3 regions of the Streptomyces sp. NPDC059897 genome follow, and region 3 is predicted to be linked to each of the others. Evidence: riboswitches for the same ligand, from Rfam matches in the RefSeq annotation. Region 3 holds a riboswitch; each other region holds the start of a gene.
What was found. A riboswitch is a leader RNA that binds a small molecule or an ion and turns the genes downstream of it on or off. The one in region 3 is predicted to bind cobalamin.
Positions count from the first base shown of each region.

Region 1: it holds a riboswitch for cobalamin, as region 3 does, so the genes downstream of both, ACFV9W_RS07860 (prenyltransferase/squalene oxidase repeat-containing protein) here and ACFV9W_RS03850 (ABC transporter substrate-binding protein) in region 3, are expected to answer to the same signal.
Region 2: it holds a riboswitch for cobalamin, as region 3 does, so the genes downstream of both, ACFV9W_RS25755 (HoxN/HupN/NixA family nickel/cobalt transporter) here and ACFV9W_RS03850 (ABC transporter substrate-binding protein) in region 3, are expected to answer to the same signal.

Region 1 covers NZ_JBHWKQ010000005.1:65,123-68,373, reverse strand. The annotation lists gene ACFV9W_RS07860 (prenyltransferase/squalene oxidase repeat-containing protein) at 1-1,147, opposite strand, end outside; cobalamin riboswitch at 1,188-1,366, opposite strand; gene ACFV9W_RS07855 (MBL fold metallo-hydrolase) at 1,400-2,449, opposite strand; gene ACFV9W_RS07850 (aldehyde dehydrogenase) at 2,628-3,251, shown strand, end outside.
Region 2 covers NZ_JBHWKQ010000025.1:98,371-101,621, forward strand. The annotation lists gene ACFV9W_RS25750 (GTP-binding protein) at 1-541, opposite strand, end outside; gene ACFV9W_RS25755 (HoxN/HupN/NixA family nickel/cobalt transporter) at 728-1,846, opposite strand; cobalamin riboswitch at 1,877-2,093, opposite strand; gene ACFV9W_RS25760 (inorganic diphosphatase) at 2,093-2,599, opposite strand; gene ACFV9W_RS25765 (GNAT family N-acetyltransferase) at 2,665-3,153, opposite strand; gene rho (transcription termination factor Rho) at 3,212-3,251, opposite strand, start outside.
Region 3 covers NZ_JBHWKQ010000002.1:244,375-247,625, reverse strand. The annotation lists gene ACFV9W_RS03855 (FecCD family ABC transporter permease) at 1-330, opposite strand, end outside; gene ACFV9W_RS03850 (ABC transporter substrate-binding protein) at 327-1,403, opposite strand; cobalamin riboswitch at 1,433-1,575, opposite strand; gene ACFV9W_RS03845 (hypothetical protein) at 1,647-2,348, shown strand; gene ACFV9W_RS03840 (PepSY-associated TM helix domain-containing protein) at 2,534-3,251, shown strand, end outside.

The DNA.
Region 1 (3,251 bases), on a different contig from region 3:
CGTCCTTCTTCTCGTCCGAGTCCGAGTCCGAGTCGGAGTCCGAAGCGGAGGACTTGGCGGAGGCGGGCTCCGGGCCCGTCTTGTTGAGGGCGCTCACCAGGTCCGTCCCGCCGAAGTCGCGCGGGTCGTTGCCGGTCGCGTGCGCGGCGAAGATCAGCTCGGCGTAGGCGGCGGGCCCGGTCTGCGCGGCCCAGTCCTCCGCGTTCTTCTCCAGCCAGGCGTACGAGTCCTTCGTGGCCTTGACGCCCTCGGCCGCGGCGACGGCGGTGACCGCGTCGGCGGTGTTGCCGTAGTCGGGCTGATCGGTGGAGCCGGCCAGCTGGGACTTCAGGTAGAGGTGGGTGTCGAGCTGGTTCTGGAGGTAGACGGCGGCGTTGTGCGCCACGGCCTCGGTGCTCTTGCCGTCCTCGCAGGTGTACGTGTCCGGGGCCTTGCCCTTGCCGGGCGCGAAGCCGGTGCCGAGGGCGCCGAGCACACCGGCGGCGCTGGCGTCGGCGTTCGCGGCGAGCTCGCCCTTCTTGTCGGGCTGGTAGGCGAGGGCGCCGCCCTCCTTGCCCTTGGAGCAGGGGAGGGCGAGCGCGGCGAGGGCGTCGGCGCCGGTCTTCCCCTTGCTGGACTTCACCTCGGACGGCTCCTCGCCGGCCGCGGCGAGCGCGCCGAGCACGACGGACGTCGAGTTCGCGTCGCTGTCCATGCCGAGGCTGTAGCCCCAGCCGCCGTCCGCGTTCTGGTTCTTCTTCAGCAGGGCGACGGCGGAGGCGACCTCGCCGTCCCGGCCGCCGACCGCGGCGAGCGCCTGGACGGCGGCCGCGGTGGCATTGCTGTCGATCTTGGTCTTCTTGTCGCAGGCCTTGCCCGGCTCGGCGCGGAAGGCGGCGAACCCGCCGTCCTCGCACTGCTGCCCGGCCAGCCACTCGACGGCCTTCTTCGCGGGCTTCACACCCACCGTGTCCTGCGCGACGAGCGCGAGGGACTGCCGCCACACCCCGTCGTACGTGGGGTCGCCCTTGCCGTAGAGGCCCGACGGGAGAGCCGTCTTCGGCGAGGGGGAGGCACTGACGGCGTCGTCCGCGCTCGCGGCCTGCGCGCCCACGGCGCCGATCGCGACGGTCGCGGCGACGAGCGCGGCGCTACGGCGAATGTTCATGGTGGGGCGGGTGCCTCTCCCTGCGGGGAGCGGGGCGGCGCGGCACACGGAGGTACCGGGCGGCTCCGGCTCCGTATTCCTCGACGGTCCTGAGCCGAGCAGGTGCGTACGAGGCGTTCCGGCTGTCACGGCTGCGGGTCAGCGCCGGATTTGCACCGGCTTCCCCTCGTACGTACGTACTGACGACGTCCTTACTGTACCCGGAGCGATTTCGATCCCCACCGGCAATGATCGAACGCTAATTCGAACGAATCACGGGGCCGCCACATACGTCACCGGATCGCTGCCCGGGACCTGCTCCACGCGGCCCGACTTCTGGAGGCGGCGCAGGTGGGCCTCCGCCTCCGACACCGCGATGGTCCTCGACCCGTACGGGATCTGGGCCCACGGGCGGTTCCACTCCATGCGTTCGGCGAGCTGCCACGGGGTGAGGGGGGCGGCGAGGAGGGTGAGCAGGCCGGTCAGGCGTTCCTCGTGGTGGTCGAGCAGCTCCCGTACCCGCGCCGGGGCGTCGGTGAACGTGTGCTGGTGCGCCGGGAGGACCTCCGCCGGGTCGAGCCGCCCCACCCGCTCCAGCGAGTCGAGGTAGTCGCCGAGCGGGTCGGTGACGGTGGCGTCGTCCGGGTCCTCGTACAGGCCGATGTGCGGGGTGATGCCGGGCAGCATGTGGTCGCCGGAGAAGAGGCGGCCGTTGCCCGCGCGGCCCGAGGGGTGGTCCTCCTCCAGATGCAGGCATACGTGCCCGGGGGTGTGGCCGGGCGTCCAGATCGCGCGCAGCCTGCGGCCCGGCAGGTCGAGGAGGTCGCCGGGGGTGATGGTGCGGTCCGGCAACGCGGGGGAGAAGCCCGGCAGTTGGCGGGGCTTCCCGGAGTCGCGGGCCGCGATCAGCGGGGCGATGTGCTCCTCGGGCGCACCGGCCGCGACCAGCTTGGCCACCATGTACGCGTACCAGCGCGCCGGCTTGTTCTCCCGAGTGCGCCGGACCACCGCCACGTCCGCCTCGTGCATCGCGATCCAGGCCCCGGACGCCTCCCGCACCTTCGCCGACAGGCCGTGGTGGTCGGGGTGGTGATGGGTGATCAGGACGCCGGTGAGGTCCTCGACGCGCGTGCCGCAGGCGGTCAGGCCCGCCGTCAGCGCGTCCCAGGACGTCGGGTCGTCCCAGCCCGTGTCGATGAGGACGGGGCCCGCGTCGGTGTCGACCAGGTAGACGAGGGTGTAGCCGAGCGGGTTGTCGGGGATCGGTACGCGCATGCTGTGCACGCCCCCGCTGTGGTCGGTCACCTGCGTCGCCTCTGCCATCGGACACCCTCCGCCGCTCCAGCCGAACTGCCGCCACTGTACGGGAACTTGTAGAACTCGTTTCAATGGTCGCCCGAGCACACCACCTTCAGGGTGCGCACCACCCTTCCGGATCGCAACTAGAACTGGTATCAGTTCTGAAACACCGTCAGAAATGTCGTGCGTGAGGATGTCAGCCATGACCGAGCTCTTTGAGTACGGGCAACTGTTCATCGGCGGGGAGTTGACCGACCCGCTCGGCAAGGAGGTCATCGAGGTCGTCTCGCCGCACACCGGCGAGGTCTTCGGGCGGGTGCCGCACGCCGCGCCCGCCGATGTCGACCGGGCCGTAGCCGTCGCCCGCCGCGCCTTCGAGGAGGGCCCCTGGCCGCGGATGAGCCTCGACGAGCGCATCGAGGTCATCACGAAGATCAAGGACGCGTTCGCGGTCCGGCACGAGGAGATCGCCCGCGTCATCAGCAGCGAGAACGGCACCCCGTACACCTCGGGCGTCATGGTGCAGGCGCTCGCCGCGATGATGGTCTGGGACTCCGCGATCAACGTCGCCCGGAACTTCACGTACGAGGAGACGCGCGACGGCGCCCTCGGCAAGCTCCTCGTGCGCCGCGAGCCCGTCGGCGTCGTCGCGGCGATCGTGCCGTGGAACGTCCCGCAGTTCACCGCCGCCGCGAAGCTCGCGCCCGCGCTGCTCGCCGGCAACCCGGTGATCCTCAAGACCTCGCCGGAGACCCCGCTCGACGCGTATCTCCTCGCCGAGATAGCCACGGAGGCCGGGCTCCCGGAGGGCGTGCTGTCGATCCTG
Region 2 (3,251 bases), on a different contig from region 3:
CGCGATGGGCCGTGTCCCCGGCGGCGTAGGGAACGCAGTGTGCGTCCCGGCCGCCGAGGCCGTGCGCGACCGTGTTCATCGGGATCACGGCGGGCGCGAGTTTGAGCCGCAGATCGTCGAGGAGCTCCGGCTCGCGGGCGCCGCCGCGGTCGACCTTGTTCACGAACACCGCGGTGGGGATGCGCAGTCGGCGCAGGGTGCGCATCAGGACGCGGGTCTGCGCCTGCACGCCCTCCACGGCGGAGACGACGAGCACCGCCCCGTCGAGCACACCGAGCACGCGCTCGACCTCGGCGATGAAGTCGGGGTGGCCGGGCGTGTCCACGAGGTTCACGTCCGTGCCGCCGACCGGGAACGACACCACGGCCGACTTGATGGTGATGCCGCGCCGCCGCTCCAGGTCGAGGGAGTCGGTGCGGGTGCTCCCGTCGTCGACGCGGCCGAGTTCGTCGATCACACCGGCCGAGTGCAGGAGCCGCTCGGTCAGGCTGGTCTTACCGGCGTCGACGTGCGCGAGAATTCCAAGATTCAGCAATGCCACTGGCAGTCGGGTCCTTGAGGGAAGGGAATGCCACGGCGGCGGAATCCGCGGTGGCCCTCGGAAGGAACTGGACTGCAGTGCGCATGAATCGGTCCTCACGCTCGGCATGCGCGGCAACTGCCGCACAGGGACCAGTGCAGCAGCGCGCCGCGCACCCCGGCAACCGATTTATTCGCTACGGGCGGGCTACGCCCCGTCGGCCACCCGCGCCGACCATCGCTGCTCGACCCGCGCGAGCCGCCAGTAGGCGATGGCCGCCGCCCACACGACCACGAACAGGCCGACGATGACGTACCCGACGTTGTCGAGGTCGAGCCCGGCGATCCACCCGGTGACCGCGTCGCTGAGGTCGAGCTTGTCGTGGAGCACGCCCACGAGTTCGATCGTCCCGATGAAGAACGCGACCGCGATCGACAGACCCGTGATGGTGAGGTTGTAGAACACCTTGCGGACCGGGTTGGAGAAGGCCCACTGGTAGGCGAAGTTCATGAACGTGCCGTCGAGGGTGTCGAACAGGCTCATGCCCGCGGCGAACAGCAGCGGCAGGCACAGGATCGCGTACCACGGCAGGCCCGCCGCGGCGCCGCTGCCCGCCATCACCATCAGCGTCACCTCGGTCGCGGTGTCGAAGCCGAGACCGAAGAGGAAGCCCAGCGGGAACATCTGGCCGGGCCGGGTGATGGACCTGGTGAAGCGGCCGAGGATCCGGTTCATGAACCCCCGTGAATCCAGGTGCTCCTCGAGCTTCCGCTCGTCGTACGAGCCCGCGCGCATCGCCTTGAAGACCTTGAGGATGCCCATCAGAGCGACGAGGTTGAGCGCCGCGATGAGGTACAGGAACGTGCCGGAGACGGTCGTGCCGACGACGCCGAGCACCTGGTGGGTGGCCGAGTTGTCGTTCATGAGGGTGCCGGCGAGCGCCGCGCCGCCCGCGACGAGCGCCGCCATGGCCACCACCACGCTGGAGTGGCCGAGCGCGAACCAGAAGCCGACCGACACCGGCCGCTTGCCGTCCGCCATCAGCTTGCGGGTGGTGTTGTCGATGGCCGCGATGTGGTCGGCGTCGAAGGCATGCCGCATGCCGAGCGTGTACGCGGTGATGCCGAGGCCGATACCGAAGGCCTTGTTGCCCACTTCGTAGTGCTCGGGGACGACGAGCAGGAACAGCACGCCGAACGCGACGACGTGCAGCGCGGCGATCACCGCGATCAGTCCGGCCGTGCGCAGCGTGTCCTCGCGGCGCCAACGAAAGGCAGGGGGAGGGGAGTTCAGGGCAGGGGTCGGGGAGTTCCCGGGCAGGGTCATGCGTCGATCACGCTCCAGCACCTCGTGGATCACTTCGTGAGATGCCGCGGCCGGTCTCCTGGCTTACGGGCGTGCCCGCCGCTCCGGCCTTCCCAGCGGCCGACGGCCGCCAGTGGCGTACAGGATGGAACGGCGCGCTCCGGACGTCGCTGTCCGGAACCCGATCACAGTGGCGAGGGCCGCTCCGGAATGGGCCCCTGAGGGGCCGTCACCGGTCTTCCCGAGCACCACGGCCCGACCACCCTACTACCTGCCCGTAGCGCGCTCGCGGGCCCGGCGGATCTCCTCGTAGGCCTTCTCCCGGCCCTCCCAGTGGGAGCCGTCGACCGATTTGCCCGGCTCCAGATCCTTGTAGACCTCGAAGAAGTGGGTGATCTCCAGGCGGTCGAACTCGGGGATGTCCTCGATGTCCCGGGTCGCGTCGTGCCGCGGATCGTGCGCGGGAACGCACAGGACCTTCTCGTCCGGGCCCTTCTCGTCGCTCATCACGAACATGCCGATCGCCCGGCACTCGATGGCGCAGCCGGGGAACGTCGCGTCGCCGGTCAGGACGAGCGCGTCCAGCGGGTCGCCGTCGCCGCCGAGCGTGCCGGTGATGTAGCCGTAGTCCGCGGGGTACTGCGTCGACGTGAACAGCATCCGGTCGAGCCGGATCCGGCCGAGATCGTGGTCCATCTCGTATTTGTTCCGGGACCCCTGCGGGATCTCCACGATCACGTCGAACGCCTCGGCGCGTGCCTGACTGCTGCCCAATGTGGCCTCCTTGCCGCATTCCGACGCCCACGAGTGTGCGCCGTACGGGCCGAGGGCGGAACCCCTCAGGCGGCCGGGGGAATGGGGAATTCGAGTTCGGGCCGGTCCCAGGCGACCGGCGGACGCGCGGGCACCGTGCCGGTGCGGTGGGCTCCCATGCCCCGGTAGAAGCCCTCGGCGGGCGGGTGCGCGACGACCCGGACATGGTCGAGGCCCGCCGCCAGGGCCCGCTCCCGCATGTGGTCGACGAGCAGCCGCCCGATGCCCCGGCCCTGCGCCTCGTCGGCGACGAACATCAGGTCCAGCTCCGGCGGCTCGGCGAGCAGCGCGTAGAAGCCCAGCACCCGCTCGTCGGCCGGATCCACGGCCACGTAGACGTGGTGCGCCTCGATGTAGTCGGGGCCCACCCGGTAGCCCGCGACCATGGAGGCGTACGGGTCCCGGTAGGCGCTGGAGCCGCGTACGAGGCGGGTGAGGCGCCGGGCGTCCCGCGCGGTGGCCCGCCGGACGGTGACGGCCGGGGGGCCACCACGGCGCGTAATGCTCGCGTTCATAGGTCGAGTATTACGCACTCGGGGGTGCGGTCGGGCGGTGCGGGTCGGGCGGTGCGGGTCAGGCGACGGGCACCGTGGAGTGCGCCTGGCGCAGGAAC
Region 3 (3,251 bases):
GGCCTGAAGTGCCGTGCCGACGACCGCGAGACCGGCGCCGGTCATGGCCCCGAGCAGGACGCGCGGCGCCCGCACGTCGAGCACGATCGTCTCCCGCGCCCGCGACCAGTCCGCCTCACCCCACCCATCGAAGCCCAGCGCGTGCGTCACGATGCCCCACACCTGGCCGGCCGGTACGTGCACCGAGCCGATGGCGAGTCCGGCCGTGAGCGAGACGAAAAGCAGCGCGGCGAGCACGACCAGAGTGGCGGTGAGCCGCACCCTCTGGCCGATGTGTCGTTCCCGCGCCCCGCCCGGTGTCCGCTCGTCGGCCACCGCGGGCGCCGTCACTTGAAGCTCTCCGGGTGCAGCCCGCGCGCAAGACCCTCCACCGCGTACGCCGACCGGACCCCGACCAGCGTCGCGGTCAACGGCAGCACCACGAACCGCTTGTGCTTGATGGCGGGTACGTCGGCGAGCGCGGGCTGCGCCAGCAGGTACCGCTTCTTCTGCTCGACGCTCTTGTCGCCCGCGTAGTCGTAGATCGCGATGACCTCCGGCCTGCGGTCGACGACCTGCTCCCAGGAGACATCACCGAACACGTCGTCCAGATCGGCGAACACATTGCGGCCGCCCGCCTGGTCGATCAGCTGCGTGCCCAGGCCCTTGCCGCCCGCGGTGAAGGCGGACTTGTCGCCGCTGTCGTACACGAACACGGGGACGTCCGGCCTGCCCCGGACGGCGGCGCTCGCCTTCTCCACCCGTCGGCGGAGGTCGGAGACGAGCGCGTCGGCACGGTCGGAGACCCCGAAGATCTTGCCGATGGTGCGTATCTCGGCGTAGGTGTCCCGCATCGTCACGTTCTTCTCGCCGCAGTACTCGCGGTTGAGGTACGTGTCGATGCCCGCGTCGGCGAGCGCCTTGCGCGAGCGGCCCTCCTTCTCGTCGAACGCGCTGGAGTAGCCGCCGTAGACGAAGTCGGGTTCGGCTTCGAGGACCTTCTCGAACGAGGGCGCCTTCGCGGCGAGTTCGGGCACCGACGCGTAGTCCTTGCGCAGGCTCGGCAGGACGGCGGAGTCGGGGAACGCCGTGCCGACCATGCGGTCCTTCAGGCCGAGGGAGAGCAGGAGTTCGGCGGGATGCTGATGGATGGTCACCGCGCGGGACGGCGGCCTGTCGTACGTCGTCCTGACGCCGCAGTTGTCGATGGTGACGGGGAATCCCTCGGCGGCCGACGACCGCGGGCGGCCGTCGGCGCCTGCGGGATCCGGTCCGGACGGGCCGCAGGCGGCGGTGAGTACTGTCGCCGACAGTGCGGCGAGGGCAGCCGTGACACGCACGACGAAGCGCCGCCGTCGCACACGGGTGAGTCTCCGTACATGGGAGAGGGGAAGGTCATGGGGACGGTACGGACCGTCGTACACGTGAAGCCTCCTACGGAGTCCGCGCTCCTCGGAATGAGCCCGCGACGGGCCAGTGACCTGACTCCCGGGCCGCGCTGACGCGCGCCGCCCGGTCACAGTGGCGGGACCGTGCCGGATTCGCACCGGCTTCCTGTCACCCGTCGCGGTGATGACCCGGCGATCCTACGTGCCTTCCACGCTGCGCACGCGGGGTTGCGAACCTGCCGGTGATCACGGTGGCGGGGATGCCAAGATGGGGCGGCCATGACCACACGCCGGAACGCTCGCGCTGGACGGGCCGCGATGTTCGCGGCCGTCTGCGTGCTGCTCACGGCCATCGCGCACACGCTCATGTCCGGTGACACCGTGCCGTGGTGGGCGCTGGCCGCCGGATTCGCGATCACCGGTGGAGCGGCGTGTGTGCCCGCGGGTCGCGAGCGCGGAATCCTGCCGGTCGTGGGCCTGGCGGTGGCGGCGCAGGCGGTGCTGCACCTCTTCTTCTCGTGGGCGCAGGTCGTCGCGCACCCGGCGGCTTCAGGCGGTTCCGTCGCCGGGCAGTGGCTGGACCATGTGCTGTGCCGCGCGCCCATGGAACCGACGGATGCCATGGGCGGCATGCCCATGGGTGCCATGCCGCCCGATGCGATGGGCGGCATGCACGAAATGGCGCATGCCGGTCACGACGTGAGCGGCATGTCTCCCACCGGCATGCTGATGGCCCACCTGCTGGCCGCCGTGCTGAGCGGGCTCTGGCTCGCGTACGGCGAGCAGGCCGCGTTCCGCCTCGCGCGGTGCGTCGTCGACCGGATCGTCGCGCCGCTGACGCTCCCGTTCCGCCTTCCGGTTCCGCCGCACCGGCCGCGCATCCACGTCCGCCGCACCCGGCCCGCCCGTACACCGCGCGAACTCCTCCTCGCGCACCCCATCACCTCCAGGGGCCCACCCGCAGGGAACGCTGTCGCCTGACGACAGCCGGTTCACCCGAGGCTGCGCCGCACCCTCGGGCGTCGGCCGTGCGCACGCCCCGGACGGGCCCGCACGGCCGAGTCCCCTTGCCACGCACCGGATCCGGATGTGCCCAGGGCCGCCGTCGAGAGGCGGGGCCCGCGCCCGGACTCCGTGCTGCCCGAAACTGGAGGACCACGTTGTCCATCACCTCCGAGACGTCAGACACCTCTGCCTCCCGCCCAGCAGAAGAGACCCGGCAAGCGCCGCCCACCGACCGGTCGCCGTGGGCATCGCTTCGCCCGCTGGTGCTCCGACTGCACTTCTACGCAGGGGTGTTCGTCGCCCCATTCCTGTTCGTCGCCGCGGTCACGGGACTGCTCTACGCGGGCTCGTTCCAGGCCGAGAAGATCGTGTACGCCCATGAGCTGAACGTCCCCGTGGGTAAGTCCGAGCTGCCCATCGCCGATCAGGTCGCCGCCGCCCGCAAGGCCCACCCCGAAGGGGACATCAGCGCGGTGCGGCCGTCTCCCGAGGCCGGGGCGACGACACGCGTCATGCTCTCCGGCGTCGCGGGTGTCGACGCCGAGCACACGCTCGCGGTGTTCGTGAACCCGTACAACGGCGAGGTCCGTGGCGCCCTCGAACAGTACGGATCGACCGGCGCGCTGCCCCTGCGCACCTGGATCGACGAGCTCCACCGCGACCTCCACCTCGGCCAAGTGGGCCGTCTCTACAGCGAGTTCGCGGCCAGCTGGATGTGGGTGATCGCGGGCGGCGGACTCGTCCTCTGGTTCAGTCGGCGTCGCGCACGTCGGGCGATCCGAGGGACGTCCGGCCGCAGGCGCACCCTCTCGCTGCACGGTTCGGTGGGTGTCTGGGCGGCGCTCGGGCTCTTCTTCCTGTCCGCTACGGGCCTGACCT